Regions from separate parts of the Bradyrhizobium sp. YCK136 genome, predicted to be linked through region 1. Evidence: predicted binding sites of a transcription regulator. Region 1 holds the regulator's gene; each other region holds the start of a gene.

Region 1 (9,771 bases):
CTTGGGAGGCGCCATGCAAATGGCGATCCAGCCCGCTTCTCACAATACCATTCTGGTTTCTTCAAGGCCGGGACGCCGCGCCGGCGGGTACACCGTAAAAATCCCTTCGCCCGGACCTAAACTTTTGGCAACGTTCCGAAACCGTTTCATGCAAAGCAGGAATCGGTCGATCGACCCGCGCCTCGCAGCTATGCGATTTTAGGATGGTTTTGGAGAGCCGGACGGGTTAGGCGATGAAACAAGGCTTCAAATTCTCGGGAGGATAATAATGAACGAAAAACCCCGCATCCAGCCGGAAAGGAACGTCGAACTCGGCGCCAGCAGCGAGCCGTTCCAGAATCTGCACGAATTCATCCGCAAAGCACGCGCCAACCTCAACCAGAATGCCTGGGACTATATCGTCGGCGCCGCCGAGACCGAGACCACGATGCGCCGCAACCGGATGGCGCTGGACGAGATCGCTTTTCGCCCGCGCGTGCTGCGCGACGTGCGCAAGGTCGATGGCTCCGTCGAGCAGTTCGGCCGCAGGATGCGCCTGCCGGTGGTGCTCGCCCCTGTCGGCGCGCTCGAGATCTTCGATCCGGATGGCGCCGCGAGCGTCGCGCGCGCCGCCGGCACCTTTGGGGCGGCGCACATGCTGAGCTCGGTGTCCGAGCCTGGCCTGGAGAAGACCGCCGCAGCCGCCCCCGACGCGCTGCGTCTCTACCAGCTCTACGTGCGCGGCGACGACGCCTTCGTCGCCGATGTCGTCAGCCGGGCCGAAAAGCACGCTTACGCCGCCTTCTGCCTGACCGTCGACACCGCCCATTACAGCCGTCGCGAACGTGACATCGCCAAGCGCTACGTTCGCGAGAGCCGCCTGCGCGCCACCGGCGGCGATTTCCAGAAAGGCCTGGAATGGCGGACCGTGAAGATGATAAAGGACAAGTTCAAGATTCCGCTGATCCTGAAAGGTATCGCCACCGCCGAGGACGCCCTGATCGCGCTCGATCACGGCGTCGAATGGATCTACGTCTCCAACCATGGCGGCCGCCAGCTCGATCACGGCCGCGGCGCCATGCATGTGCTGCCTGAGATCGTCGAGGCCGTGAAGGGCCGCGCCAAGATCATGGTCGATGGCGGCTTCGGCCGCGGCACCGACATCGTCAAGGCGATCGCGGCGGGCGCCGACCTCGTCGGCATCGGCCGGTTGCAATGCTGGGCGCTGGCGGCGGCCGGCGAAGCCGGCGTGACGCGGATGCTGGAGCTTCTGGAGGACGAGGTGCTGCGCTGCCTCGGCCTGTTGGGCGCCACCTCGTTCGCCGAGGTCAACAAGTCCTGCCTGCATCCGGCCACCGCGACGAACACGCCGAGCGTGTTCAGCGCGTTCCCGCTGTTCGACCACGAACCTTACCGGTACTGATCCGAAAGGACGCAATGACCTCGCTCTCTCCCGGCAGCGCGGATGCGCTTCTGTTCGACCTCGGGCGCGTCGTGCTCGACATCGATTTCTCCAAGGCGATCGCCTGCTGGGCGGGACACGCCGGCTGCAAGCCGGAGGCAATCGTTGCGCGCTATGTGCGCGACAGCGAGGCGTATCGGCTGCACGAGGTCGGCAAGATCAGCGACGAGGAGTATTTCGCCTCGCTACGGGCCTCGCTCGGGATCGGCATCTCGGATGCGCAATTCCTCGAGGGCTGGAACGCGATCTTCGCGGGTGAAATGCCCGATGTCGCGGAGCTGTTGCCGCGTGCGGCGAAGCAGATGCCGCTCTACGCCTTCTCCAACACCAACCAGCCGCATGTCGACCATTTCTCGAAGGAATACGCCGACCTGCTCGGCCATTTCCGCGAGCTGTACCTGTCGTCCAGCATCGGCCTGCGCAAGCCGGACGCGGCGGCGTTCGACCATGTCGTGGCGGCCATCGGTGTGCCCGCCAGGCGCATCGTGTTCTTCGATGACCTCGCCGAAAACGTCGAGGGAGCGCGAGCGCGCGGATTGACCGCGGTGCATGTGACCTCGCCCCGCGATGTCGGCGACGCGCTCGAGGCGCTGGGAATCTGATCGAGACGCATCGGCTGGCGGGTGAAACCGGGGAGCTCCCGGAACCGATCTAGCCGAAATGAGGAACCAAATCGCTTTGTACATTTTTATACAGAGTTCCGGGAACGGAATGCCCGCTTCCGGACTCTTGAGTCCGTTGGGACTTCTACAGACGGACGTATCATCGTGTTGGGCAAAACCTACCTCACCAAACAAGCCTCTCTTCTGCTCGAATTCGCCAGAACGACTTCGGATTCTGACCTCTCCGCCAAGCTGATCAGCAAGGCCGCCGACCTGAAATCCCAGGCCGATCCGCTGCCCGACAAGGATCAAGGCCCCAAGCCCCCTGACGTGGCTCCCGACGTGGCGCCGGACCTCCGTCCGGACCGCCAGACCGGTCGATGACCGATGCTGGCCGTGGCTCCCGTCATTGTCGTCCTTGCCATGGCCACGCTCGTTCCCGTCTTTCTCGTCCGTCAGATCATGCCGCGGCAGAGCTGACGGTCCCTCATGACTGGACGGATCAAGCAGGATAAATCCTGATCCGGTCCCATTTTGCTTCATCGCCCGCGCTCGGCTAGAACTCTTGCCGCCCATTCGTCCAGACTTTCCGAGCAGGAGTTTCGCCGTGGCCTTGATGCCGGTTTCTGACGCGCTCGCCGCGGTGCTGGCCGGCGCGGAGCCGCTGCCTGAAGAGATGATTCCCCTCGACGAGGCCTACCACCGCGTGCTCGCACGCGACGTCGCGGCGCGGCGTACCCAGCCGCCCGAGGCGATGTCGGCCATGGACGGCTACGCCGTGCGCGCAGCCGATGCGGCCAGGGTCGACGCGCAGCTCACCATGATCGGCGAGGTCGCGGCGGGCCGGCCGTTCGCGGGAGCGGTCGGCGCCGGCGAAGCGGTACGAATCTTCACCGGCGGCGTCGTTCCCGCCGGCGCGGACGCGGTCGTGATCCAGGAGGATACGGTCGCCGAGGGCAAGCGCATCACGATCAAGGAAGCCGCTATCGCCGGTCGGCACATCCGGCCCGCCGGCGTCGACTTCCGCGAGGGCGACGTGCTCCTTCGCAAGGGAACCCGGCTCACCGAGCGCGACCTCGCGCTCGCCGCCGGGATGAACCATCCAGACCTGCCCATCCGCCGCCGTCCGAAGGTCGCGATCCTCGCCACCGGCGACGAGCTGGTGATGCCGGGCACCACGCCGGGCCCCGGCCAGATCGTCTATTCCAACGGCTATGCCCTGCACGCCCTCGCCCGCCAGGAGGGCGCAGATACCATCGACCTCGGCGTTGCCGCCGATACGCTGGAGGCCACCACAGCCGGCATCCGCCGTGCCCGAGAGAGCGGCGCCGACATCCTGATCACGATCGGCGGCGCCTCGGTCGGCGACCACGATCTGGTCCAGCAGGCGCTGAAGGCCGAAGGCATTGCGATGGCGTTCTGGAAGATCGCGATGCGGCCGGGCAAGCCGATGATGCACGGCCGGCTAGGGGCGATGGGTGTGATCGGCCTGCCCGGCAATCCCGTGTCGTCCTATGTGTGTGGCTTCCTGTTCATGGTTCCGTTGATTCGCGCCCTGTCGGGCCGCGCCGTGATTCACCATCGTCGCGAGCGCGCCGTGCTCGGCCGCGATGTCGGTGCCAATGACCAGCGCGAGGACTATCTTCGTGCGCGCCTGGAGCGGCGCGACGACGGCATGCTTGTCGCCCTTCCCGTCAATCATCAGGATTCCTCGCTGCTTGCGAATCTCGCTGCGGCGCAGGCACTTCTCGTGCGCGCGCCGTTCGCGCCGAAGGTCGAGGCAGGCGCGCCTTGCGAGGTGCTGCGACTGCCCGCCTGAACGCACTGGTCCTGCGCGTTCCGCGAACTTTGTCGCGTTCACGGTAAATTAAGCAGTTGCGGAACACATATCGAACATATAGTGTCCGTTCATGATTTGTTTCGAGCATCTGGCGGCTCGCCGCTGAATTCACCGTCTCGGAATCGAACGACATCAACCGGGGGATTTGGTCGAGATGTTAACGCGCAAACAATACGAGCTTCTGCGATTCATCAGCGAGCGTTTGAAGGAAAGCGGTGTGCCGCCCTCCTTCGACGAGATGAAGGACGCGCTCGACCTGCGCTCGAAGTCAGGCATCCATCGCCTGATCACCGCACTGGAGGAGCGCGGCTTCATCCGGCGCCTGCCCAACCGGGCCCGCGCGATCGAGGTGATCAAGTTGCCCGAGCTGCAGGCCGCCGCCGGCAACCGCCGTGGCTTCACTCCGAGCGTCATCGAGGGCAATCTCGGCAAGGTGCGAGCGAGCTCCAGCGCGGACGAGGGCGAACGCCCCGTCGCGGTGCCGGTGATGGGCCGCATCGCGGCCGGCACGCCGATCGAAGCGTTGCAGACCCGCAGCCACACCATCAGCGTACCGCCCGACATGCTCGGCTCGGGCGAGCACTACGCGCTCGAAGTGCGCGGCGACTCGATGGTCGAAGCCGGCATCCTCGACGGCGACATGGCGCTGATCCAGCGCAATGAGAGCGCCGACACCGGCGACATCGTGGTGGCGCTGATCGACGACGAGGAAGCGACGCTGAAGCGCTTCCGCCGCCGCGGCGCCTCGATCGCGCTCGAGCCCGCCAATGCGGCCTATGAGGTCCGCATCCTGCCGCCCAACCGGGTGAAGATTCAGGGCAAGCTGATCGGCCTGTACCGGAAGTACTGAGCGTGATCCGGACTGGAGGGCCGCGTTAGCACAAAGTGCGCAGCGGTTTTCCCTCGCGACAAGCGCAGGACGCGCTTGCGCGGAGATCATGCTCAAACAATCACCTAAAGCGCGGCCCGCCGGTTGGCGACCCGCGCGTTGACGATTGGAGCGACGATTGTCCGCTCCAGCTGGATAGTCTTTCTGGTTTTGCTCAGATTATCCGGCCCCTCTCTAGCGCTACATCCTCGCGACGCAGCACGAAGCCCTCATCGCTTCGTGGCCCTGGAGATCGAGGAGACAATCAATGCGCAAGATCGTTTTGAGCACCGTCACGGTGGCGCTGATCACAGCATCCGCGTCGCAAGTCTTCGCCGCACCGTCGCACCATGCCCGCAAGGCAACGCAGACGACGAGCGAGCAATTGCGCAATGCCCGCAACGCCGTCGCGCAGCCGTCGCAACCCGCCTGGCAATATTCGGGCTGGTCGGCACCTGCAGGTCGCTGACGGAGACGCACGCCAAATGCACGGAAGCGGTTTTTGTTCCTGAGGCATTTGAAAAAGATATTGTGATGGCAGCCTGCGGACCCAAGCCGCAGATTTGCCTACAACCAAGAAGACGCTAACATGCTTCCACTCTGATAGAGGCCAGTGCCTCCGAAGGAGGCGCGGGTCGCTATCCCTGAATGAGGAGCACCCGATGTGTGACTACAGCCTGCATGCCGTCGCGACGCGTCCCGCACAAGTCGGCGAGACGATCGTCACGACCACCTTCCGCGGCACCTCGACGCGCGGCTTCGCCTCCGAGGCCGACATGTCCGTCGCGGTCTGCCTGCTGCCGGGGACGGAGCTCGCCTTCGCCGACAACGTCCGCTACGACAATCGCTGGATCTGGACGCGCACCATCAACTCCCGCGTCGGCAAGTTCGGCAAGATCGATCCGCACATTCCCGATCGCCATCATGACGCGATCGAATTCCCCGACGGCAAATACGTACTCGTGACGCAACTCGTCGAAGGCCAGCGCGCGACCGTGCTGCAATTGCCGGTGACCCAGCCGGCCGGCGAGCGTGAACACAAGCCGGAGATCATCGCCGACAGGCCGACGATCACACGCCTGCCGATCGGCTGATGTACCTCCCCCCGGCGCAGAGGTCGGGGCCGGGATTGAAATTGCCATCGCCGGCCGTGGCCGGCGAGATGGTATGATTTGCGTCTTCCGGAATCCAATCCGCCGAGATCAGGCTCGCACCTGCCCATCGCACGAAGTTTGCGCGGCCCTGCCTGAATTTTGAACGTCCGTTCCGCGGCCAGATCGCCGATGCTGTCAAAGGCTTGAGGCGGCGGACACGTTCGATGAAAACCTTCATTCGCGTCGTTGAACTCTGGGTGCCGGACCGGACGCGCATGCGGCTGGAATTCGGCGGCGGCCTCTACGGCGAAGGGCTGTCCGCGTTCAAGGCCGTGAGCGAGGACTTGCGCTTCGGATACGACGAGGGCCTTCCCGGCAAGGCCTGGGCCAGCGGCCATCCCGTGATCCTCACCAAATTCGCCAACTCCTATTTCAAGCGGACCGACCAGGCGCTCGCGGCCGGCCTCACCTGTGGCGTGGCGGTGCCGGTGTTTTCAGGCGAATTCTTGCACGCCGTCATGGTGCTGTTCTGCGGCGACGACGAGGCGCATGTCGGCGCAATCGAGCTCTGGCACAACGATCCCGATAGCTCCCACGAGATGGGGCTCGTCGACGGCTACTATGGCACCGCCGACATGTTCGAATTCAACTCCCGCCACACCAGGTTTCCCCGCGGCTTCGGCCTGCCCGGACGCACCTGGAAAGCGGGCCTGCCGCTGATCATCAAGGACCTGCACAACGCCAGGAGTTTTCTGCGCTGGGAAGACGCCGCCGAGGTCGGGATCAATCTCGGCGTCGGCGTGCCCTATCGGACTGGCACCGACCAGACCTGGGTGCTGACTTTCCTCTCCGCACAGGCGACGCCGATTGCGCGACGCTTCGAGATCTGGGTGCCGAACGAGGCCCGTTCGGCACTGGTCTTTCGCGCTGGCGATTGCAGCGCGCAGACAGACCTTGCCGCGCTCTATGCGGACAAATCTATCGCCAGGGGCGACGGCAGCATCGGCGGAGCCTGGGCCACCGGCATGCCCGCGCTCAACGACGATCTCGGGCACGACGGCTCGGCCGCAGCCGCGGAGGCCCGCGCAATCGGACTGAGCCAGATGGTGGCCCTGCCGGTAATAGGGAGTGCCGGGCTCGAAGCCGTGCTGGCCTGGTACCTGTAAGCCGTCCGCTCAATCCTCGGCCTGCAGGTCGGCCTCGGACGGCGTCGCGTCCCGGTTACGGGGGGCTGCCGCCTGCGGCGCAAGGCTCACGCTGAAATCGCCCTCGCCGGCGGTCGCCGGCGACCACGGACGATCGGTGCCTCTCGCTTTCACCGCCTGAACCGCAAAGCCGTCGCCGCGCCGTGTCAGAGCGAGCGCGCCTTGCGCCGCGAGTCGCTGCCGGTCGACCACCATCGCCACACAATCCGGTGGCGCCGGTCGCGCCGTCACCACCAGCGCAGCGCGGCTGCAATCATCCGCCAGAGCGTCGATGCGCAAGGCCAGCGCGACCAGGCGCCCGTCGGCGAGCGGCGTCACGCAGCCGGCCTCGTCGCACGACACGCCGGCGGCGAGCGAGGGACTACCGGCATCGCGCGGATCGGCGTCGGCAGCCAACCACTCCTTCAGCAGAAAGCCGTCCTTGTTCGCCCGGATCATTTGCAGGTGCCCGTCCCTGCCCCGCACCGCGACACTCTGGCCGTCCCCGGCGATCAGAATATCCGGCTGCCGGCCTGCCAGCCCCCAGAGGATCGCGACCAACAGCACCAGCGCGCCTGACCAGCGTAAGGGCGTGCGCAGCAGGCCCATCACGATGATCCCGAGGCTCGCCGCGATCAGCGGCGCAATGCCGAACGCCGGGATGCGGCCGACCGCGCCCGGCAGCGCGGCCACCCAGCGCGAGACCGCGACCATCCAGTCGATGCCGATCCCCATCAGCCACCAGAACACGCCGTCGAGCCCGAACGGCGCCGCGAGCAATCCGAGCAGTCCCGCCGGCATCACCAGCGCCGACACCACCGGCATCGCCCCGAGGTTGGCAAGCACGCCGAACGGGGTGACGCGGTGGAAGTGGAAGGCCGCATAGGGCGTGGTCGCAAGCCCCGCGATCAGCGAGGCCAGAAACAGCATCGCGATCTCGCGGCCGCCCCACATCGCGATGCGCGCGGTCGCCGAATGATCGGGCGAAGCGAACAGGTTCGGCATGCCGATCTGCACCAGCGCAACCAGCCCCAGCGTTGCCGCAAACGACATCTGGAAGCTCGGATGCACCAGCGCTTCGGGCGCGACCGCGAGCACGATCAACGCGGCCACGGCCAGCGTGCGGAAGGTGATGGCGCGTCGGTCGACCATGACGGCGATCAGCACCACGGCGGTCATGAAGAACGAGCGTTGCGTCGCGACCTCCGCGCCCGAGAGCAGCAGATAGAATGCGGCGGCCACCAGCGCCGCAGCCGCCGACCATTTCTTGATGGGGAAGCCGACCGCCAATCCCGGAATCAGAGCGAGCAGCGCGCGGACCGCGAAGAACACGACGCCGGCGACCACCGCCATGTGGTAACCGGAGATCGAGAGCACATGGCCCAGCCCTGAAATGAACATGGCATCGTTGACGGGCGTGGTGATCGCGTCGCGCCGCCCCGTCAGCAGCGCCGTCGCGATCGCGCGATTGTCGCCTTCGAGCGTTGCCCGGATGCGCGCGTCGATCGCATCGCGCAGGCCCTGCATGAAGGCGGCATAGCGCAGCCGCAAGCCACCGGCATCGGGCGGCACCGCTGCCGTGATCGCCCCCATCACGAAGCCGGAGGCGCCGATGCCCTGGAAAAACATGTCGCGCGAGAAATCGTAGCTGCCGGGGCGCACCGGCGAAATCGGCGGCATCAGCCGCGCCTTCAACTGCACGAAGCTGCCGACCTCCGGCGCAGTCCCCTTGCGCACCGAGAGGCGCACGCGCTCCAGCTTCACCTCGCTCCGCTGCGCCTCCATCGCGGCGACACGCAGCACGAAACGGTCGGTGCGCTCGCGGATGTCGCGCGTCTCGACGAAGCCCGACAACGACACCGAATAGAGCGGTTTTGCGAGAACGGTGTGAGCAATGCGCGCCGTCTTCCAGGTCGCCACGGCAAAACCGGCCGCAATCGCCGCGATCATGATCGCGGGGGCGAACAGCCGGCTCCGCCGCAACAGGACGGCGCCAAGCATGAGCGCGGTGGCCGTCGCGCCAACGACCCACAGCACCGGCTCGTGATCGGCCGCAAAGTAGAGCGCGATCCCGCTGCCGAAGGCCACAGGCACCCACGGCAACAGCCGCCCGGCGCCGGCCTCGGCGCGCATCCATCCGCGCAGTGTCTCGACGAGTGCGGGCCAGGCGCCAAATCCCGCCGGCGCAAAGCCGCCGGCCGGAGCAGCCCGGCCAACGGGCCAGGTCCCCGCAATCCCTTGGGACCGTGCTGGCCGGCCCGGCTCCGCCATTCCCTGCACCTTGCGATACGCGACGGAGGCCGAAGCTACCGGAACGTGCAGGGCGGCGAATAGCGGTACAGATCAGGAACGAACTCGATCGAGCCCTACTTTTCCTCTTCCATCGTCACGGCGACATCCGCCTTGGCCGACAGCCGGACCTTGTTGCCCTCGACGCCGGCGACGAGGCCCTTGTCGATGAAGTGATGATGGCTCCTGTGGCTGCCCTCGCCGCTGTCCTTCTTGGTCAGTTTGATCCGATGGCCCTCGACCTTGTCGACGGTGCCGATGTGGACGCCGTCGGCACCGATGACTTCCATATGCTCTGCAATGTTCTGCATGGCGGGCTCCTCGCTCGGGACCCACACAACGCCCGAGAGGTCCTTTCCGTTCATTCGTGACACGACCGCCCGGCGCGATGGGCGACTGTTCTGTCTCTGGACGGGGGCAGCCTGGGTTCGGGTCGATTGAGCCGAAAGTCTC
Region 2 (9,771 bases), 4.5 Mb from region 1:
GACGCCGGACGAGGCGATCCGGATGCTGGAGCAGAACGGCGGCGGCTCGCCGGTCGTGAGCGGCGGCAGTGCGGCGCGTAGCGCGCCGGCCGCGCCGGTTGCGTCTGCTGCGCCTGTCGCCTCGGCCGCGCCCATGCGCGCGCCGACCTCATCGCCGTCATCGTTCGGCGGCGGTGCTGCCCGGCCGCAGATGGCGGCGCCCGCGCCGGATCCGCAAGCCGCGGCACCCCAGCTGCGCATCACGAGCTTCACCCAGCTCGTCGCGCTTGCCGGCCAGAAGCGCGACATCATGACCAAGGCCGCGCTCGAAGCCGACATGCGCCTCGTCCGTTTCGAGGAGGGCCGGCTGGAAGTCGCGCTCGAGCCCAATGCCTCCAGGACCATGATCACCGAGCTCGCGCGAAAGTTCGAACTCTGGACCGGCCGGCGCTGGACCGTGATCGTCTCCAACGAGCAGGGCCAGCCGACGCTGCGTTCGGTGAACCAGGCCGCCAAGCAGGAGCATGCGCGTACCGCGGAGGCGGATCCGCGCGTGCAGGAGGTGCTGTCGCGCTTCCCCGGATCGAAGGTCGTCGAGGTTCGCAGGCTTGCCCCCGAGACGCCGGAATCCAATATTAACGCCGACTATGGCAGTGACGATCCGCCCGACGGTTCCGATACCGACGACGATCTCTGAGCCTATCTTTCCAAGGACACGGGACTATGGCTGACTTTCTCGGCATGATGAAGCAGGCGGCGCAGCTGCAATCCAAGATGCAGGAGATGCAGGACGCGCTCGGCAATGTGGAGGTCGAAGGCATCTCCGGCGGCGGCCTCGTCGTGGTGCGTATGACCGCGAAGATGGACGTCAAGGGCGTGAAGATCGATCCCTCGCTGATGAAGGCGGAAGAGCGCGAGGTGCTCGAGGACCTGCTCGTGACCGCGCTCGGCGATGCCCGCCGCAAGGCGGAGGCCGCCGTGCAGGAGAAGATGCAGTCGCTCACCGGCGGGCTCGGCCTGCCGCCGGGGCTGTTCGGCCAGTAACATGGGCGCGGTTGCAGGTCCCGAAATCGAGCGGCTGGTGCAGCTTCTCGCACGGCTGCCGGGCCTCGGTCCGCGCTCCGCGCGGCGCGCCGCGCTGCATCTGATCAAGAAGCGCGAGGCGCTGATGATGCCGCTGTCCTCGGCCCTCCAGGTCGCGCTCGACAAGGTCCAGGTCTGCAAGACCTGCGGCAACATCGACACGCAAAACCCCTGCACCGTCTGCACCGATCCGAAGCGCGATCCCGCGATCATCGTGGTCGTCGCCGATGTCGCCGACCTCTGGGCGCTGGAGCGGGCCAATGCGACTCAAGGGCGCTATCATGTGCTGGGTGCGACATTGTCGCCGCTCGACGGCGTCGGCCCGCAGGATCTCACCATCGACGCGCTGGTCGCGCGCGCACATGCTGCCGAGGTCCACGAAGTCATCCTGGCGCTGAACGCGACGGTCGACGGCCAGACCACGGCGCACTACATCACCGACCTGCTTCAGGACGCCAACGTAAAAGTAACCCGGCTCGCCCATGGTGTGCCGGTCGGCGGCGAGCTTGATTATCTCGATGAAGGTACGCTATCGGCCGCGATGCGGCAGCGGACCCTGTTCTAGCTATCCTACAGACCCCACGGAACGGACGACATGACGAAACTTTTCGCCACTCGATTGGCTTTGGCCGCGACGATGCTGCTGCTGGTGACGCCGGCCATCTCCGCGCAGCAGGACGACGCGGCGCCGCCGGCGCCCAAGCCCGGCAAGCCGATCAACACCGGCGACGTGCTCTCCGGCGAATTGAACGCAATGAAGGTGCGCGACGTCAAGAACGCCGGCAAGCGGATCGCGATGTATCAGATCACCTCCGAGCCGCGCCGCCTGCCGGCGCCGAACGGGCTCTGCAATCTCGAGACGGGCCCCGAGACCTTCCAGCTCGTCACCTCCAGCGACGCGCAGGCCACGCAGCTGAAATCGTTCGTCGGCAAGGAGATCTCGGTCAAGGTCGACGAGGTCGCTTGCGCCAGCGATCCCGGCCAGATGAGCGAAGCCGTGGTCACGAAGTGGAGCATCATCAAGAAGCAGTAGGGGGTGATTCGCGACGCCTTCTCCACAACTCCGGTGTCATCGCCCGCGAAGGCGGGCGATCCAGTACCCCGCGGCTTCTCGGTCAATCACAACTGTCTCTGGAATACTGGATGCCCCGCCTTCGCGGGGCATGACAGCAGTGGTGGTCACACCCTTACCGGCCCCAGCTCTTCGAAATGCCCGCGCTTCTGCAGCCATGTCAGCAGGACCAGGCTCGGGATCGCCACCAGCACGCAGATCACGAAGAACAGCGGCCAGCCGGTCGCCTTGGCGACATAGCCGGCCACCGACGAGAGATAGGTGCGTCCCACCGCGGCGAGCGCGGTGAGCAGCGCGTATTGCGTCGCCGTGTGCAGCGGATTCTGGCACAGCGCGGAGAGATAGGCGACGAAGATCACGGTGCCGATGGCGCTGGTGAAATTCTCAGCTGTGATGGCGAAGGCGAGCGCCCATTGGCTGGTGCCGACGAAGGCCAGCCAGGAGAAGGAGAGGTTGGCGAGCGCCTGCACCACGCCGCCGATCCATAAGCACGTCGCCAGCGGGTAGCGTCGGGCAAGGAAGCCGCCGGCAAAGCCGCCGATCAGCGTCGCCGCAAGGCCGACGCCCTTCACGATCGCCGCATAGTCGTTGCGGGAGAAGCCGAGGTCGATCACGAACGGCGCCGTCATGGTGCCGGAGAAGGCATCGGTGAACTTGAACAGTACGACGAAGGCAAGCGCGGCGAGCGCGTCCTTGCGCGCCAGGAATTCCGAGAACGCGCCGATCGCCGCGTGCAGCACGCGCGCGAACGCCGTATCGGCCTGCGTTGCGGCTTCCGCCCGCACCGACTGCTCGGGCTCGGTCGCGGCCAGCGCGGTGATTGTGCCGATCAGCACCATCGCCGCCATCACCACATAGCCCCACATCCAGGCCGATGTGCGCGAAATGCCGGTGCTCTCGAAACCGGAGACGATGAACAGAGCGCCCGCGGTCGAGACCAGCATGCCGATGCGATAGGCCGCGACATAGGATGCCATCCCGGCGGCCTGCTCGCTCTCCGGCAGGCTCTCGACGCGGAAGGCGTCGACCACGATGTCCTGCGTCGAGGACGTCGTCGCCACCAGCAACGCGCCGAGCGCGACGTAGAACGGCGAGCGCGCGGGATCGGTCAGCGCCAGCAGCAGGATGGCGATGATCAGCAGCAGCTGCGAGAACAGCAGCCAGCCGCGGCGCCGTCCGAACGCGCGCGTGAACAGCGGCACATGCAGCGCGTCCACCAGCGGCGCCCACAAAAATTTCAGCGTGTAGGGCGTACCGACCAGCGCAAACAGCCCGATGGTCCCGAGATCGACCCCGGCCTCGCGCATCCACACCAGCAGCGTCGAGCCCGACAGCGCCAGCGGCAGGCCGGACGAGAAGCCGAGAAACAGCACGATCAGCACCCGCGGTTGCAGGTACACGGCAAGGCTGTCGCGCCAGGAGGCGGCGGGGGCGTCAGCGCTGGTTTGGACGGTTCCGGTGGTCGCGTCGGGTGCGGTCATGGGGAGGTGTTAGCAGATTCTGGGGGCGGTGCCTCTTCTCCCTCTCCCCGTTCTTACGGGGAGAGGGCGGGGTGAGGGGCCTCTCTCCGCACGTGAGATGGCCGTGAGACCTGTACCCCCTCACCCGGATCGCGCCGGACGATGCTTCGCATCGCCCGGGGGCGATCCGACCTCTCCCCGCAAGCGGGGAGAGGTGAAGAATTCACTCCCCCGCCTGGAGCTTCCTCGGGAACAACTCGGCCGCGCCCGTCGCCACCAGGTGCGGGCCCTCCGCGGGCGTATCGGCCTTGCTGAAATCCAGCTCCTCGATCCGTCCGGCGCGCTTCTCGATCTTGTCGGCGGAGATCAGCACCTGGCGGACGTCCTCGTTCACGTCGGCAAAATGCTTCTGGAGCTTCAGCACGCGGTCGCGCAAGCGGCCGAGATCGTCGCCGAGCTTGATGACCTCGGTGCGGATCTGGTCGGCGGCATCGCGCATGCGCGCGTCCTTCATGATCTGCTGCATCACCTGGATCGCCAGCATCAGCAGCGAGGGCGACACCAGCACGACGCGGGCGCGATAGGCCTTCTGGATCACGTCGTCGAAGCCGTCATGGATCTCGGCGTAGACCGATTCCGACGGCACGAACATCAGCGCCATCTCCTGGGTCTCGCCGGTGACGAGATATTTTTCCGCGATGTCGCTGACATGCTTCATCACGTCGCCGCGCAGCCGCTGCGTGGCGATGCGCTTCTCCTCGTCGGTGCGGGCATCGTGCAGCGCGGTCATCGCCTCGAGCGGAAACTTCGCGTCGATGCAGAGCGGGCGCTGGTCGGGCAGGAACATGACGCAGTCCGGCCGCTTGCCGGTCGAGAGCGTGAACTGGAACTCGTAGGCGCCCTTCGGCAAGCCGTCCTGGACGATCGCCTCCATCCGGGCCTGGCCGAAGGCGCCGCGCGACTGCTTGTTGGCGAGCACGTCGCGCAAGGTCGTCACCTGCGTGGTGAGGTCGGTGAGGTTCTTGTGCGCGTTGTCGATGATGCCGAGCCGCTCGTGCAGGGCGTGCAGGCTCTCCATGGTGTTGCGGGTCGAGTGCTCCATGGACTGGCCGACGCGATGGGTCACCGAATCCAGCCGCTCGTTGACCGCCCGCGCCATCTCGGCCTGGCGGCCGGCCAGCGCCTGGGTCATGGCATCGACCCGGCCCGAAGCCTCGCTCTGGGCGTGCAGCATCTGGCTGATGCGCTCCTCGAGCTCGTCGGCGCGGATGGCATTCGCCATCGCGAGTTCCGCCCCGCGCCGCCCCGAGCGTGCAATGACCACGGCGATCACAACCAGCAGGATGAGGACCAGGACGCCGAAGCCGATCAGCGCGTCGATCGTGCGCACCGGCCAGTCGCCAGCCACGAAAATGATCTCGTTCATGCCTGTCCTTCTAGCCGATTCGGCTGCTGGCACGAACGAATAGCGAACATTTATGGTAAATGCCCCGTTAATTTTTATGGTTAACAAAAGCTGAAGTTTTATGGTTAGCGGATCGTTAACGCGTTCCGGGCCTCATTGACCGCTTGTCGCGCCCGGCTTAAATCGCCCGCCATGGCCCTCAGAGAAATCATCATCCTGCCCGACAAGCAGCTGCGTCTGGTCTCCAAGCCGATCGAGAAGGTCACGACGGAGATCCGCAAGCTTGCCGACGACATGTTCGAGACCATGTACGACGCGCCCGGCATCGGGTTGGCGGCGATCCAGATCGCCCAGCCGCTGCGGCTGATCACCATGGACCTCGCCAAGCGCGACGAGAACGGCGAGACCAAGCCGGAGCCGCGCGTCTTCATCAATCCGGAAGTCATCGCCTCGTCCGAGGAATTGTCGGTCTACGAGGAAGGCTGCCTGTCGATCCCCGAATATTACGAGGAGGTCGAGCGGCCTGCGAAGGTGCGCGTGCGCTTCACCGATCTCGACGGCAAGGTGCACGAGGAGGACGCCGAAGGCCTCTACGCCACCTGCATCCAGCACGAGATCGACCACCTCAACGGCGTGTTGTTCGTCGACTATCTGTCGAAGCTGAAGCGCGACCGCGTGCTGAAGAAGTTCGAGAAAGCCGCCAAGCGCGCGGAGTGAGGTTCTCCGTCATTCCGGGGCGATGCGCAGCATCGAACTATGGTGCGCAATTGCGCACCTGAGAATCTCGAGATTCCGGGTTCGGCTCTTCGAGCCGCCCCGGAATGACCGTAATTGGATCACGTTCCTCGCAGGTTTTTCCGATGCCCCTTCGCCTGATCTTCATGGGCACGCCCGATTTCTCCGTGCCGACGCTGCTCGAGCTCGTCGCGCATGGCCATGAGATCGTGGCCGTCTATACCCGCGCGCCGAAGCCGGGCGGGCGGCGCGGCCTGCAATTGCAGCCGACCCCGGTCGAGGAAGCCGCGCGAAGACTCGGCGTTCCCGTGCTGACGCCGAAGACGCTGAAGACAGAGGAGGCGCTGGAAGAATTTCGCGCCTTTGACGCCGATGCCGCCGTCGTCGTCGCCTACGGCATGATCCTGCCGCAGGCCATCCTCGATGCGCCGAAGCTCGGCTGCTACAATCTGCACGCCTCGCTCTTGCCGCGCTGGCGCGGCGCCGCGCCGATCAACCGCGCGATTATGGCTGATGATGCCGAAAGCGGCGTGATGGTGATGAAGATGGATGTCGGCCTCGACACCGGCGATGTCGCCATGGCCGAGCGGCTGGCGATCACGGACACCATGACCGCGGCCGACCTGCACGGTCGTCTCTCGCGCCTCGGCGCCGACCTGATGGTCCGCGCCATGGCCGCGCTCGACCGCGGGGGGCTCCAGCTCAAGAAGCAGAGCGAGGACGGCGTCACCTATGCGGCCAAGATCGACAAGGCTGAGGCGCGGATCGACTGGACCAAGCCCGCGCGGGCGGTGCTGCGCCACATCCACGGCCTGTCGCCGTTCCCCGGCGCCTGGGCCGAGCTCGCAGGCGTCAGCGAGAACGCGCGCGTCAAAATCCTGCGCTGCGAGCTCGCCAAGGGCTCGGGCGCGCCGGGCGAGGTGCTCGACGACCGGCTCACCATCGCCTGCGGCGAGGGCGCGATCCGCATCATCGAGCTGCAGCGCGAAGGCAAGGCGCGGATGCAGGCTACGGACTTCTTGCGTGGTGTGCCGCTGAAGGCGGGCGCCAAATTCACCTGACACTGTCATACCCCGCGAAGGCGGGGTATCCAGTACGCCGAGGCTTCTCGGTCGAACGGATAGGCCGCGGCGTACTGGATCGCCCGGTCAAGCCGGGCGATGACGGCAGAATTGGAAACGATGCCCCGCTACAAGCTCACCATCGAATATGACGGCGCGCCGTTCTTCGGCTGGCAGGTGCAGGATACGCTGCCGTCGGTGCAGGGCGCACTGGAAGCGGCGGTGAAGGCGATGACCGGTGCGGATCTGCGGGTGCATGGCGCGGGTCGCACCGATGCCGGCGTGCATGCGCGCGGTCAGGTCGCGCATGTCGATATCGAGAAGCAGTTTCCGCCGGGCCGCTTTCGCGACGGGCTCAATGCGCATCTGCGGCCGCATCCGATCGCGGTGCTCGAGGCCGAGATCGTACCTGATACTTTTGAAGCGCGCTTCTCGGCCGTGAAGCGCCACTATCGCTACCGCATCGTCAACACCCGCGCCAATCTCGCGCTCGACATCGGCCACGCCTGGCGCGTACCGCGCCGGCTCGATAGCAATGCGATGCATGCGGCCGCGCGGCGCCTGCTCGGCAAGCATGATTTCACCACCTTCCGCGACACCGAGTGCCAGGCCAAGTCGCCGGAGAAGACGCTCGACCAACTCGACGTGCTGCGCGACGGGCGCGAGATCACCATCATCACCTCGGCGCGCTCGTTCCTGCACAGCCAGGTGCGCTCGATGGTGGGATCGCTGGTCTGGGTCGGCGAAGGCCGCTGGACCGCGGACGATCTTTCCGCAGCGCTGGCGGCCCGCAACCGCGCCGCCTGCGGCATCGTCGCGCCGCCGGATGGGCTGTATCTGGTGAAGGTAGATTATTAGAGAGACGGGAGGCGGGAAACTCTCGCGACACCCGCCACTGTCATTCCCCGCGAAGGCGGGGAATCCAGTACGCCGCGGCCTCTCGGTTCAATCACGGCTGTCTCTGGAATACTGGATCGCCCGCTTTCGCGGGCGATGACAGCGGAATTCCAGGCGGCGCTATCGCCTCACCCAAAATACCGCGTCAGTATCCCCCGATACACCTTCGTCAGCTTTTCCAGATCCCCCACCGGCACGCGCTCGTCCACCTGATGCATCGTCTGCCCCACCAGGCCGAACTCGATCACCGGGCAATAGCTGGAGATGAAGCGCGCATCCGAGGTGCCGCCGCTCGTCGACAGCTCCGGCTTCCGCCCCGTGATCTCCTCGATCGCGGACACGGCGAGATCGGTGAACGGACCCGGCTTGGTCACGAACACGTTGGAGTTCGACGGCTCCCAGACGATGCGAGCCTTGATGCGGTTGCCGCAAGCCTTTGCCAGCCGCGTCTCGACCAGCTCGCGCAGGCTCGCTTGCGTATGGTTGTCGTTGTAGCGGATGTTGAACTTGGCGCGGGCCTCGCCGGGGATGACGTTGTTGGCCTTGTTGCCGACGTCGACCGAGGTGAATTCGAGGTTGGACGCCTGGAACTGCGCGCTGCCGTGGTCGAGCGGCTCGTCGGAGATCGCCACGATCAATCGCGAAATGTCCGGCACCGGATTGGAGGCGCGGTGCGGATAGGCGACATGGCCTTGCACGCCGTCGACATACAGCGTGCCGGATTGCGAGCCGCGTCGGCCGACCTTGATGGTGTCGCCGAGCGTCTCGACATTGGAGGGCTCGCCCAGCACGCAATGATCGAATGTTTCGCCGCGCTCGGCGGCCCACTTCAGAAGTTTGATGGTGCCGTTGATGGAGACGTCTTCCTCGTCGCCGGTGATCAGGAACGAGATCGAACCCGTGCCGTCGCCGCGCGGCTTGCCGCCGTTGGCGGCGAGATGCTCCAGCACCGCGGCGACCGAGCAGGCGATGCCGCCCTTCATGTCGACCGCGCCGCGGCCGTGCAGAAAACCGTCCTTTACCTCGCCGGAGAATGCGCCGACGCTCCAGGCGCTTTCGTCGCCAGCGGGCACCACGTCGGTGTGGCCGGCGAAGGTGATGTGCGGCCCTTCGCTGCCGATCCGCGCATAGAGATTGTCGACGTCGGCGGTGCCGGGCTCGCTGAACGTCACGCGCTGGCAGGTGAAGCCGGCGGCGTTGAGGGCGTTTTCAAGCACCCCGAGCGCGCCGGCATCGGCCGGAGTTACCGAGGGGCAGCGGATGAGATCGCGGGCAATCGAGAGAGCATCGGTCATGCGCCCCGCTTAACATGCATGCCGCCGGGTGGGCTAGCACTGGGCGGGACAATTTCGATCTCGCGGCTCTGGTCCCAGCCTTGCGCAGGCGGCGCGGCCGATGCCGAACTGTCCTCGATCTCGATGAGCGGGTCGGGGCCGAACCGGTTGTGGCCCGAGGTGCCGGGCCGGCAGAACATTTCGACAAGACCCCACAGCCACAGGAGCGAGGCGGCCAGGCTGAGCGGAAGCATCCAGTTTGAGTTGGGCAGCAGGTCCGCGAACTGGCTGAACAGGCCGGGCACGACGAAGAACGGAACGATCCACCAGCCGCTCCTGTCGCGATCGTGCAGTCGCTTGATCGTAGTCGCGAGATAAATCCAGAAGAACAGCGCCATGCCGGACGCCTTGAGGATCGAGGTCGCGCGATCGGCGGATGCCAGCGAGCGGGAGGCTCGGGGATCGACCAGCTTGAACAGGTCGTCGAGACCGAAGTCGAAATCGAGGTCGACGGCGAGCTTCAAGGTGGATCTGGTCCCTCCGAGGATCCCGATGACTTGACCGACGATCTCCAGCAAGCCCGCCAGCAGCGCGACGATCAGCAGCGCCTGCCACAGCAGGGCGCGGTTGATGCGGCCGTCGAAGCGGAAGAGGTACCAGGTCCAGTCCATGGCGAAGGTTCCGGGCGGCGCAGGCCGTCCGGGAATTGGTCGCGATGGAGGGAGGGAGGGTTCGATAGGTGCCGCAAGGGGCTCTTCACCTCCCCGCCTGCGGGGAGAGGTCGGATCGCCTCGGCGATGCGAAG
Region 3 (9,771 bases), 3.8 Mb from region 1:
GTCGCGCAGCTGCACGTTGAAGCGCGGCCGGAGCTGCTTGATGAGGTTGGCTTCCAGCAGCAGCGCTTCGGTCTCGGTGTTGGTCGAGACGATCTCCACGGTCACCGTGGCGGCGATCATGCGCAGGATGCGCGCCGGTTGCGGCGCACTCTGGCGCGCGTAGTTGGACAGGCGCTTTTTGACGTTCTTGGCCTTGCCGACATAGAGCACGTCGGCATTCGCGTTGAGCATGCGATAGACGCCGGGCGAGGTCGGCGCGAGCCGGACCGCGCGCTCGATCGCCTCATGGCCGCTCGCCAGCGGCTCCTCGCCGACTACGCCGCTCTCTTCCAGGATGTCAGGCAGAAGCGCGTCGTCCTCGTCGTCGCCGCCCGTGGTGGCGGGATCGAGGTCCGGCGGTGCCGTCTCCTGGGGCGGGGCATCCGGTGCCGTGCCGCGCCTTGATTTGCGCGCGCGGGCGTCGTCCGGATCGTCGGTGGAATCGTGAACCATGGGACGAATTTAGGCGCTGGGGGGACCGATTTGAAGTTCCGGCCATGCCGCACGCACAGGATGGCGGCGCAGTTCCCGGTAACGCTTCCTTAAGTCTGTTAAGCGCGCGGTAACGGGTCTTAACAGCCCTTTAACTTAAAACTCTCGATAAATCTTACGCGAAAAGGTCTTGGTTCCGTAACCATGCGACATGGCGCGGCGGCGCCGGCATCGCACCGGTTGCGGCAGTTGCGTTGGAGTGTGTGATGAAGAGGCTCGTTGTGGGCGCAGCCGCGTTGGTTGCCGCCGGCTGGACAGCTTCGGCAGAGGCCGCCGATCTCAGTTACGGGCAGCGTGCCCCCTATACCGTCAACCAGCCGCTGAACGCGTATAGCTGGGCCGGTCCGTATCTCGGCGGCAACATCGGCTATGAGTGGGGCTCGGTCGACAACAATCCCTCAAAGCCGTCCGGCTTCGTCGGCGGCATTCAGGCCGGCTACAATTTCCAGAACGGGCCGTGGGTGTTTGGCGTCGAGGGCGACATCCAGGCCGCTGGCGCCGACGACACCTTCGCGCCCTGGAAGTTCTCCAATCCGTGGTTCGGCACCCTGCGCGGCCGCGCCGGCTATGCCTTCAGCAACGTGCTGTTCTACGGCACCGCCGGCCTCGCCTTCGGCGAACTGCGCGCGCAGACCTTCGGCTGGACGGAGTCGCACACCAGCGCCGGCTGGACCATCGGTGCCGGTGCGGAAGTCGGCCTCGCGCCGAACTGGAGCGCCAAGCTCGAATATCTCTACATCGATCTGTCGACGAGTCAGTTCGCAATTACAGGCGTGTCAAACGGCTATACCGCCAGCGTTGTGCGCGCAGGCGTCAACTATCACTTCTGATAGCCAAATAAGAAAATACCGGACAATAACCTCCCGGCCGCTCGCGGCCGGGACTTTTTTTGCGCCAGGTTTTTTTGCGTCAGGCCCGCTAGGAGAGGATGACCAAATTGACCGCCTTCGGTCCCTTCCCCTTCTTGTCCGGTTCGACTTCGAAAGTAATACGCTGTCCTTCGGCAAGGTCCTTCAGTCCCGCTCGCTCCACAGCAGTGATGTGAACGAAGACATCGCGACCGCCGTCATCCGGCTTGATGAAGCCGTAGCCGCGCTCGCCGTTGAAGAACTTGACCGTTCCCGTCATGGCCATCGGGAAACTCCCCCTCATTGCTCCTCCGTCGTGACGCAGACTCACGTCACGACATGACCGGGCCGTACGGAGCCCGGGAGCTGGCCATCCTTGGGCGGACCTTTCGGTCCGGCCGGATCTTTCTTAGGCCTTCACTCCGCCGCAACCATTCGCGGAAGCGGAACGTAAAGCCAGTCACGGAAATAGCATAATACGGTTCTTTGCAGATTGACTACCGCTCCTGCATATTTTTCCCAAGAATGCCGGAGTGTTACGGCCTCGGCACCTCTAATCGGAATCTGGCAGCGCCGCCCTGGCCGAGCGGCATTTCGAGCTCGGGCAGGATCGTCTTGAGCTCGCCGTGCAGCGTGTAAGGGGGATTGACGATCAGCAGTCCGGTGGAGGTGAGGGCTGCGCCGTCAAGCTGCGGCGCGGCACTGAACTCGAGGCGCAGGCATTTGCCCGGTGGCTTTGCTGCGGCTGCGAGCCGCGCCACGAGCTGTGCCAGCGTATCGGTGGCGCGACGGCTCTTGGCGGGATACCAGATTACATAGATACCGGTCGGCCATTTTGCGAAAGCCTCCGAGAAGGCTTCGCCCAGCCGTTCGAACTCGTTCTTTGCCTCGAACGGCGGGTCGATCAGCACGAGCCCGCGCCGCTCCTTCGGCGGCACGAAGGCCGGCAGTGCCACCCAGCCGTCGAGATCGACCACGCGTGCCTGCTCGTCGCGGCGCAGCACGTCGATCAGCGCCTTGCGTGCCTTCGGCTCGAGTTCGCAGGCGACGAGGCGGTCCTGCGGCCTGAGCAGGCCGCGCGCGATCAGCGGCGAACCCGGATAGGCCTTGAGCTCGCCCTTCGGATTGAAGGCGCGGACGATGTCGAGATAGGGCTTTGTCAGCGCCGCGGTCTCGTTCGACAGGCGCGCCTGCATCAGTCGCGCGATGCCGGTTAGCCATTCGCCACCGCGCCGCGCCTCGTCGCTTTCGAGATCGTAGAGGCCGGCGCCGGCATGGGTGTCGATGACGCGGAACGCCCCCGGCTTGTCCTGCAAATAAGTGAGAATGCGCGCCAGCACGATGTGCTTGATGACATCGGCAAAGTTGCCGGCATGAAAGGCGTGACGGTAGTTCATGGCGGAGAGTTACGACATCGCGCGATGAAAGTAACTCCCGTCATTCCGGGGCGGTACGTAGCACCGAACTGCGCACCATAGTTCACGCTTCGCGTGCCCCGGAATGACGGAGCTGATTTAGCAGCTACCCACCCCTGATCGGCGGCATCGTCACCTGGTCGCGGCGGCAGGCGCGGCGGTCCATCTCCTCGCAGGCGCGGAATTGCAGGTCCTTGCTGAGGCAGATGCGGACCTCGGACAGCCGCGTCCGGTTGCAGGTGACCGAGACGGCGGCGCTGCCGAGGCCCGGATTGGCCTTGATGAAGGCCTCCTCGACGTCGGCAGGCGCCACGGTCTTGGCCTGCGACAATTCGAGATATTCGGCCGGAATCTTGATCGCGGCGCGCGCTTTCCTGATCGTCTCGAAATAGCTGCGGTCGGCGAGCCCCGAGCAGGTGCCGTGCTTGTCCCACTCGTTGAAGATCAGGCCCGGCGCCGGCATCAGGTCGAGCATCGAGGAGACGATGCTGCGGTTCAGCCGCGGCGCCGGCCGCTGGCAATATTCCGGGAAGCCGTTCTCATATTGCGGCCACAGCCCGTGCACCACGAAGGAATAGGGCCGGCCGCTGCACTGGATCTGGGAGCGGCCGCCGCGCTCCGCCGCCTCCTCGCAGAAGGAGGGCGACCACGAGAGCGACAGCACATAGAAATCGAATTCGCCGGGCGCGTTCTGCCGCCTGTCCTGCGCTGTCGCGACGCCCGCCGGCAAGACCAGCCCGGCGGCAAAGGTCAAGGCCAGGGTCAGCGAGATCATCAGGCGGGAGAACGAATGCAATCTGGAATGAAACATGGCGACGCCCCTCAACTAGACTGTGCAATCGAGCCTAGCAGGCGATAAGAACATTTCAAGAACAAAATTCGGGCGGCCCTCGTCAGGCCGCTGGCCCGGTCCGAATCAGGGCCGTCGAATTACTGCTTGGCGGCGCGACAGGCCGGATTGTAGGCCCAGTTGCGGTCGAGTCCGCCCACGCACCATTCGACACCATTGCCGTAACCAGCGAAGCCGCCATCCTCGATGATCGAGAAATGCACCTTGCGCACCTTGCCGTCGTTCAGCATGGCCTCGCCGGTGCAATAACGGCGCGGAATATTGTCGGACTGCCAGGGTCGGAACGCGGTCTCGTGCACGGCGGAGAAGCCGGTGATCTTCAACGAGGAATTCCAGAAGGCGCTTTCCTTCTCCCAGAACTGGGTGGCGATCGTCGGCAGCGCCTTGTCGCAATCGGCCACATTGCCGTCATAGCGCGGTCCGCTCAGCCAGAAATTCAGCTCCAGCGGATTGGCGGCCCTGGCCTCACCGAGCGACAGCGCCCCGAACATGAGGCCGAGCACGGCGGCAAAGCGGAGCGATTTCAGGGAGGTCGAGGCGCGCATGGGCAATCCAGACAGATGATCTGCGGAGGTCGGACGGTGCCGCGAAGGGCGGGTGAGGTCAAGTGCAGCGCGGCAACACTTGGCCAGGAGTTGACCAGAACGTCGCATCCGACAGGGCTTCAGTTCTTTTCACTTCCGTCCCGGCACCGTAAACTGGCGCCAACCAATTGGAGTAACGGGAATGCGAATCATTGCGGCCGCGGGCCTTCTTGCCCTGGGTATGATGGCGGGCCAGTCGGCGCGCGCCGATATCCTTCCTGTGCCCCCGTTCAAGGGCAACGACACCGGCGGCATCATCGCCTATTCGATGGCCAATCAGGTCGATGCGCGGCAGGTCGCGGTCGATCATTGCGCGCAGTACGGCAAGGTCGTCAAATTCCTCGGCGTGCAGGCCTATGAGGGCGGCTACATCTCGTTCTCCTGCCGCTGGGTGCCCTATGGCGCCGCCAACCAGCCGATCCGCACGCTGTACTGAGGCGTTTTCGTAACGCAGCGATCTCTCAGCCGGGAGCTTCCACATGACGCGCAAACTTGCTTTGCTCGGCTCGGCCCTTTGCCTTGTGGTGTCGGCAGGCGGCGCCAGTGCCGACGATCTGCCGGTGCGCAAGGCCGGCCTGTGGGAATTGAAGATGGTCAGGACCGGCTCGCAGATGCCGGAAATGACCATGCAGCACTGCACCGACGAGACCGTCGACAAGGAGATGAACAACAACGTCTCCCCGATGGCCAAGCAGATCTGCGCCAAGCAGGACATCAAGAAGACCGCGACCGGTTATGTCAGCGATTCCGAGTGCAGCGTCGCCGGCATCAGCACCACCTCGCACGCCGAGATCACCGGCGATTTCAACTCGGCCTACACGGTGAAGACGTCGTCACACGCGCAAGGCGGCGCCGCCGGTGCCGCGGGGCGCGACACCACCATGACGCTCGAAGCGAAATGGCTCGGCGCCTGCAAGCCGGACCAGAAGCCCGGCGACATCGTGATGCCCGGCGGCTTCAAGATGAACGTGCGCGACATGGACAAGCTGAAGGCGCTGCTGCCGAAGTAGGCGAGATTGTGGCCCGGATGGAGCGTAGCGAAATCCGGGCTACGGCAGTTACACCGGTATCCGCACGCTCGCCCTTAATCCGCCCATCGGGCTATCGCCCAGCGTGATGTCGCCGCCATGCGAGCGGGCGATGTCGCGGGCGATGGCGAGGCCAAGGCCCGTGCCGCCTTCGTCCTGGTTGCGGGCGTTGTCCAGCCGCAGGAACGGCTTGAACACCTCTTCGCGCAGATGCGCGGGAATGCCGGGGCCATCGTCGTCGACCGTGACGGTCAGGTAACGGTGATCGCGCTGGCCGGTGATGGCGATGCTCTTGCCGTAGCGCGCCGCATTGGTGACGAGGTTGGCGAGGCAGCGCTTGAACGAGGCCGGCTTCACCGTCACCACCGGCAATCCGTTGAATGCGACGGTTGCAGCGTGGCCGTGGCGTTCGGCATCGCTGCGCAGCTCCTCGAGCGCCTGCGCCATGTCGGTCGGCTGCGACTGCTCGCCGGAATCGCCACGGGCAAACGCAAGGTAGTCCTCCAGCATCATCGACATCTCGTCGACGTCCTTGCGCATGCCTTCGAGCTCCGGGCTGTCGCCGATCAGCGCCAGCTCGAGCTTGAAGCGGGTCAGGATGGTGCGCAGGTCGTGGCTGACGCCGGCCAGCATCGCGGTGCGCTGCTCCATCGTGCGCTCGATGCGCGATTTCATCTCGAGGAAGGCGACCGCCGCGCGCCGCACTTCGCGCGCGCCGCGCGGCCTGAAGTTCGGCGCCTCGCGGCCCTTGCCGAAGCTTTCGGCGGCATCGGCAAGGCGCAGGATCGGCTTGATCTGGTTGCGCAGGAACAGCACTGCGACGATCAAGAGGATCGAGGACGTGCCGACCATCCAGAACAGGAAGATCTCCGAGTTCGAAGCGTAAGCGGCACTGCGCTGCGCGAACACGCGCATCACGGCGTCGTCGAGCTGGATGCGGATCTCGACGAGGTTGGAGCGGCCGACCGTGTCGATCCAGAACGAGCGCCCGATCTGGCGGCCGAGCTGCACCGACAGCGTCTGGTCGAGCAGCGAGAAGAACGGCTTTGGTCCTGGCGGCGGCATGTCGCCGGCGGGCAGGAAGTCGACCACGAGTCCGAGGCGTTGCTGCGCGATGCGGCGGATCTGGTCGCGATCCTTGTCCTGCGGATAGCCCTTGTAGATGTCGATCAGCGCGGCGATGTCCTGCACCACTGCGGCCGACAGGCGGCGCGTCACCGTGTTCCAGTGCCGCTCCATGAACACGAAGGCGACGACCGATTGCAGGATCACCATCGGCACGATCATGATGAGGAGCGCGCGGGCATAGAGGCCGGTCGGCATCCAGCCCTTGAACGCATTGCCCATCCAGCCATTGGCGGCGGAGACGCGGCCGGCGGCGCTCTTCAGCAGCGTCAGGCCGGTATCGATCGTGCTCATCGGTCGCGTTTCACTGCGGTTTAAGGCGAGGCCACCAGGCGATAGCCGATGCCGCGCACCGCCTGGAGGAACAGCGGATTGGCGGGATCGGTCTCGATCTTGCGCCTGAGGCGGTTGATCTGCACGTCGACGGCGCGCTCGTTGACGCTGCCATTGCCGGTCAGTGCGCTGCGCGGCACGGTCTCGCCCGGCGTCTCAGAGAGAATCCGCAGCATCTCGCGCTCGCGGTCGGTGAGGTGAATGACCTCTTCGCCCTGGCGCAATTCGCCGCGATCGAGATGGTAGACGTAGGGGCCGAACGCGATCTTCTCCACCACCGCTGCCTGCGGCGGCGGGGCGGCGCGCTTGAGGATGTTGTTGATGCGCAGCGCGAGCTCGCGTGGCTCGAACGGCTTTGCCACGTAGTCGTCGGCGCCGATCTGAAGGCCTTCGATGCGGGCTTCCGCTTCGTGGCGCGCCGTCAGCATCACGATCGGCACCGAGGAGGACGTCCGGATGAAGCGGGCGAGGTCGAAGCCGGTCTCGCCAGGCATCATGACGTCGAGGATCAGGAGGTCGAAATGCAGGCCCATGAGCTTCGAACGCGCATCGCTGGCGCTCGCCGCGGTCGAGACGCGATAGCCTTCGCCGGCGAGGAAGCGCGACAGCAGATCGCGGATGCGGCGGTCGTCGTCGACCAGCAGGAGATGCGGGGCGTCGTCGGCCGGTTGCACCGGCGGACGGGCGAGCGTGGCAGCGAGTGGCACGGTCACTCCTTTGCGTCTTGATTGACGGAGGCGAAGATCGTCTCCAGCACCTTGTCCGGATCGTCGCGGTCGATCATCGCGCGCAGGAAGCGCTTGACGGTCTCCGCATCCTGCGGCGCCATCTCGGCGAGCGCCTTGGTGATCCGCGTGGTCTGGAGCCCGGCGAGCTTCTGCACCAGCGCCTCGCCCTTCGGCGTTGCGTAGAGCAGGCGCTGGCGGCGGTCATTGTCGCCGGTCTTCTGCACGATATAGCCCTCGTCCAGGAGCTGCTTGAGCACCCGGCCGAGCGACTGTTTTGTAATGCGCAGGACGTCGAGGAGATCGGCGACCTTGAGCCCGGGATAGCGGTAGACGAAGTGCATGACGCGGTGATGGGCCCGGCCGAAGCCGAACGCCTCCAGCTCCTGGTCGGGATCGCCGACGAAGTCGCGATAGGCGAAGAACAGCAGCTCGATGATATCCCAGCGCAAATTGCCTCCATCGCCTGCCGCCGGCCGGGGCTCGGCAGCGTCTTGAGGGGGAGTCGCGAAATTTATGTCAGGCATATTGACGTATCTTGGGTTCAATGTTACAAAACGATCAGCCCGCACGAAATTTTAGATCGTTTCGCGTCGGGTGGCATCGAAGCTGAGGCGGCCGGAGAGAGTCGGACAGGCAGCGACGGCCGGATCAGATCTACCGTGCGATTGTCGAGCGGCATTTCGACAAACCATACTGGACTTCCGCCTTCCGCAAAAGCATGTCCTCGGCGACATGCTGGCCACGGAAACCGGCCGTAACAAGGCTGGCCCCGGCCACAACTCTAATCAAGCCAGCCGGACCCGAAACAGGGCAGGCGGGCGCCAGAACAGCGCCGCTACCGGCAGCGGGAGCCAAGGACATGAGCATGAAATTCGACATCCAGCCCGCATCCAATCCTACTCCAGAAAAGGACCGCGTCGCCAAGCTGGTGGACCCCGGCTTCGGGCGGGTCTTCACGGACCACATGGCGATCGTCCGTTACAACCAGGCCAAGGGCGGCTGGTACGAGGCGCGCATCGAGGCGCGCGCCAACTTCCAGCTCGATCCGGCCGGCGCCGTCCTGCACTACGCCCAGGAAATTTTCGAGGGCCTCAAGGCCTACAAGCGCGACGACGGCGGCGTGAACCTGTTCCGCCCCGACGCCAATGCGCGGCGTTTCAGGGACTCGGCCGATCGCATGGCGATGGCGCAGCTGCCCGAAGACGTCTTCATCGAGGCGGTCGAGCAGGTCGTGCGCATCGATCGCGCCTGGATGCCGGGCGGCGAGGGCAGCCTTTACCTGCGCCCCTTCATGATCGCGAGCGAGACCTTCCTCGGCGTCAAGCCGTCGTCCGAATACATCTTCGCGGTGATCGCCTCACCGGTCGGCTCCTATTTCAAGGGCGGACCTGCGCCGGTGTCGATCTGGGTCTCGGAGAACTACACGCGCGCCGCGGTCGGCGGCACCGGCGCCGTCAAGTGCGGTGGCAATTACGCCGCGAGTCTGCGTGCGCAGGCGGAAGCCATTCAGCACGGCTGCGATCAGGTGGTCTTCCTCGATGCGATCGAGCGCCGCTACGTCGAGGAGCTCGGCGGCATGAACATCTTCTTCGTGTTCGAGGACGGCTCGTTGTCGACGCCACCGCTCGGCACGATCCTGCCCGGCATCACCCGCGACTCCATCATCGCGCTGGCGAAGGATGCCAGCAAGACGGTGCGCGAGGAGCCGTACTCGCTCGACCAGTGGCGCAAGGATGCGGCCAGCGGCAAGCTGAAGGAAGCGTTCGCCTGCGGCACCGCGGCGGTGATCTCGCCGATCGGCAAGGTGCGCTCGGTGAGCGGCGATTTCGAGATCAGCGGCGGCGTCGCCGGCCCGGTCGCCATGGGCCTGCGCAAGCAGCTCGTCGACATCCAGTACGGCCGCACCAACGATCCCCACAACTGGATCCGCAAGGTGTTTTGATTTTTCTCCCTCTCCCCGCTTGCGGGGAGAGGGGCGGGGTGAGGGGGAGTCTCCACGGGGACGCTGGCAGTTGGACTCGCGGAGAGTCCCCCTCACCCGGAATCCGCGCGTTCTGCGCGCATTCCGGCCTCTCCCCGCAAGCGGGGAGAGGCGAAGAGCGGACATCATGAACGCCCCGCCATGATCGCGCGACAAAGCCCGAGACATCGAGGCATTCGGACATCGCGATCATGGCATCCACGCTTTCCCAACCCCTGAAATGGGTCGTCCTCGCCGCAATCACCGGCATCACCGTCTTCGGCATCCTGACCATCGGCCCCAAGCCGGAGGTCGCAGCCGAAGACCGCTCGCCCGTTGTCGATGTGCGCACCACCGACCCCGAGATGA

The links. The regulator LexA, encoded in region 1, represses DNA repair genes until DNA is damaged. The targets are predictions, from matches to a motif close to TGTTCNNNNTGTGTTCNG.
Region 2: a site for LexA is predicted at 5,052-5,069, ahead of ACFLEY_RS03735 (DNA recombination protein RmuC). Genes of this name have one in related genera too.
Region 3: a site for LexA is predicted at 3,652-3,669, ahead of ACFLEY_RS06735 (ribonuclease T2). Genes of this name have one in related genera too.

What each region holds. Positions count from the first base shown of each region.
Region 1 covers NZ_CP172424.1:5,241,962-5,251,732, forward strand. Annotated here, with positions in the region: gene ACFLEY_RS25705 (alpha-hydroxy acid oxidase) at 269-1,402, shown strand; gene ACFLEY_RS25710 (HAD family phosphatase) at 1,417-2,043, shown strand; gene ACFLEY_RS25715 (hypothetical protein) at 2,209-2,427, shown strand; gene glp (gephyrin-like molybdotransferase Glp) at 2,651-3,862, shown strand; gene lexA (transcriptional repressor LexA) at 4,038-4,733, shown strand; gene ACFLEY_RS25730 (hypothetical protein) at 5,020-5,220, shown strand; gene ACFLEY_RS25735 (hypothetical protein) at 5,414-5,845, shown strand; gene ACFLEY_RS25740 (GAF domain-containing protein) at 6,070-7,011, shown strand; gene ACFLEY_RS25745 (ComEC/Rec2 family competence protein) at 7,021-9,300, opposite strand; gene ACFLEY_RS25750 (DUF2171 domain-containing protein) at 9,396-9,629, opposite strand.
Region 2 covers NZ_CP172424.1:775,749-785,519, forward strand. Annotated here, with positions in the region: gene ACFLEY_RS03710 (DNA polymerase III subunit gamma/tau) at 1-676, shown strand, start outside; gene ACFLEY_RS03715 (YbaB/EbfC family nucleoid-associated protein) at 703-1,023, shown strand; gene recR (recombination mediator RecR) at 1,025-1,627, shown strand; gene ACFLEY_RS03725 (hypothetical protein) at 1,658-2,095, shown strand; gene ACFLEY_RS03730 (AmpG family muropeptide MFS transporter) at 2,242-3,615, opposite strand; gene ACFLEY_RS03735 (DNA recombination protein RmuC) at 3,818-5,020, opposite strand; gene def (peptide deformylase) at 5,192-5,716, shown strand; gene fmt (methionyl-tRNA formyltransferase) at 5,860-6,795, shown strand; gene truA (tRNA pseudouridine(38-40) synthase TruA) at 6,916-7,653, shown strand; gene dapE (succinyl-diaminopimelate desuccinylase) at 7,821-8,987, opposite strand; gene ACFLEY_RS03760 (DUF805 domain-containing protein) at 8,984-9,637, opposite strand.
Region 3 covers NZ_CP172424.1:1,421,333-1,431,103, forward strand. Annotated here, with positions in the region: gene uvrC (excinuclease ABC subunit UvrC) at 1-492, opposite strand, end outside; gene ACFLEY_RS06720 (outer membrane protein) at 738-1,361, shown strand; gene ACFLEY_RS06725 (cold-shock protein) at 1,450-1,665, opposite strand; gene ACFLEY_RS06730 (23S rRNA (adenine(2030)-N(6))-methyltransferase RlmJ) at 1,916-2,776, opposite strand; gene ACFLEY_RS06735 (ribonuclease T2) at 2,901-3,605, opposite strand; gene ACFLEY_RS06740 (hypothetical protein) at 3,725-4,189, opposite strand; gene ACFLEY_RS06745 (hypothetical protein) at 4,371-4,664, shown strand; gene ACFLEY_RS06750 (DUF3617 family protein) at 4,708-5,238, shown strand; gene ACFLEY_RS06755 (ATP-binding protein) at 5,287-6,675, opposite strand; gene ACFLEY_RS06760 (response regulator) at 6,696-7,427, opposite strand; gene ACFLEY_RS06765 (MarR family winged helix-turn-helix transcriptional regulator) at 7,424-7,966, opposite strand; gene ACFLEY_RS06770 (branched-chain amino acid aminotransferase) at 8,302-9,384, shown strand; partial or broken gene ACFLEY_RS06775 (YegJ family protein) at 9,615-9,771, shown strand, end outside.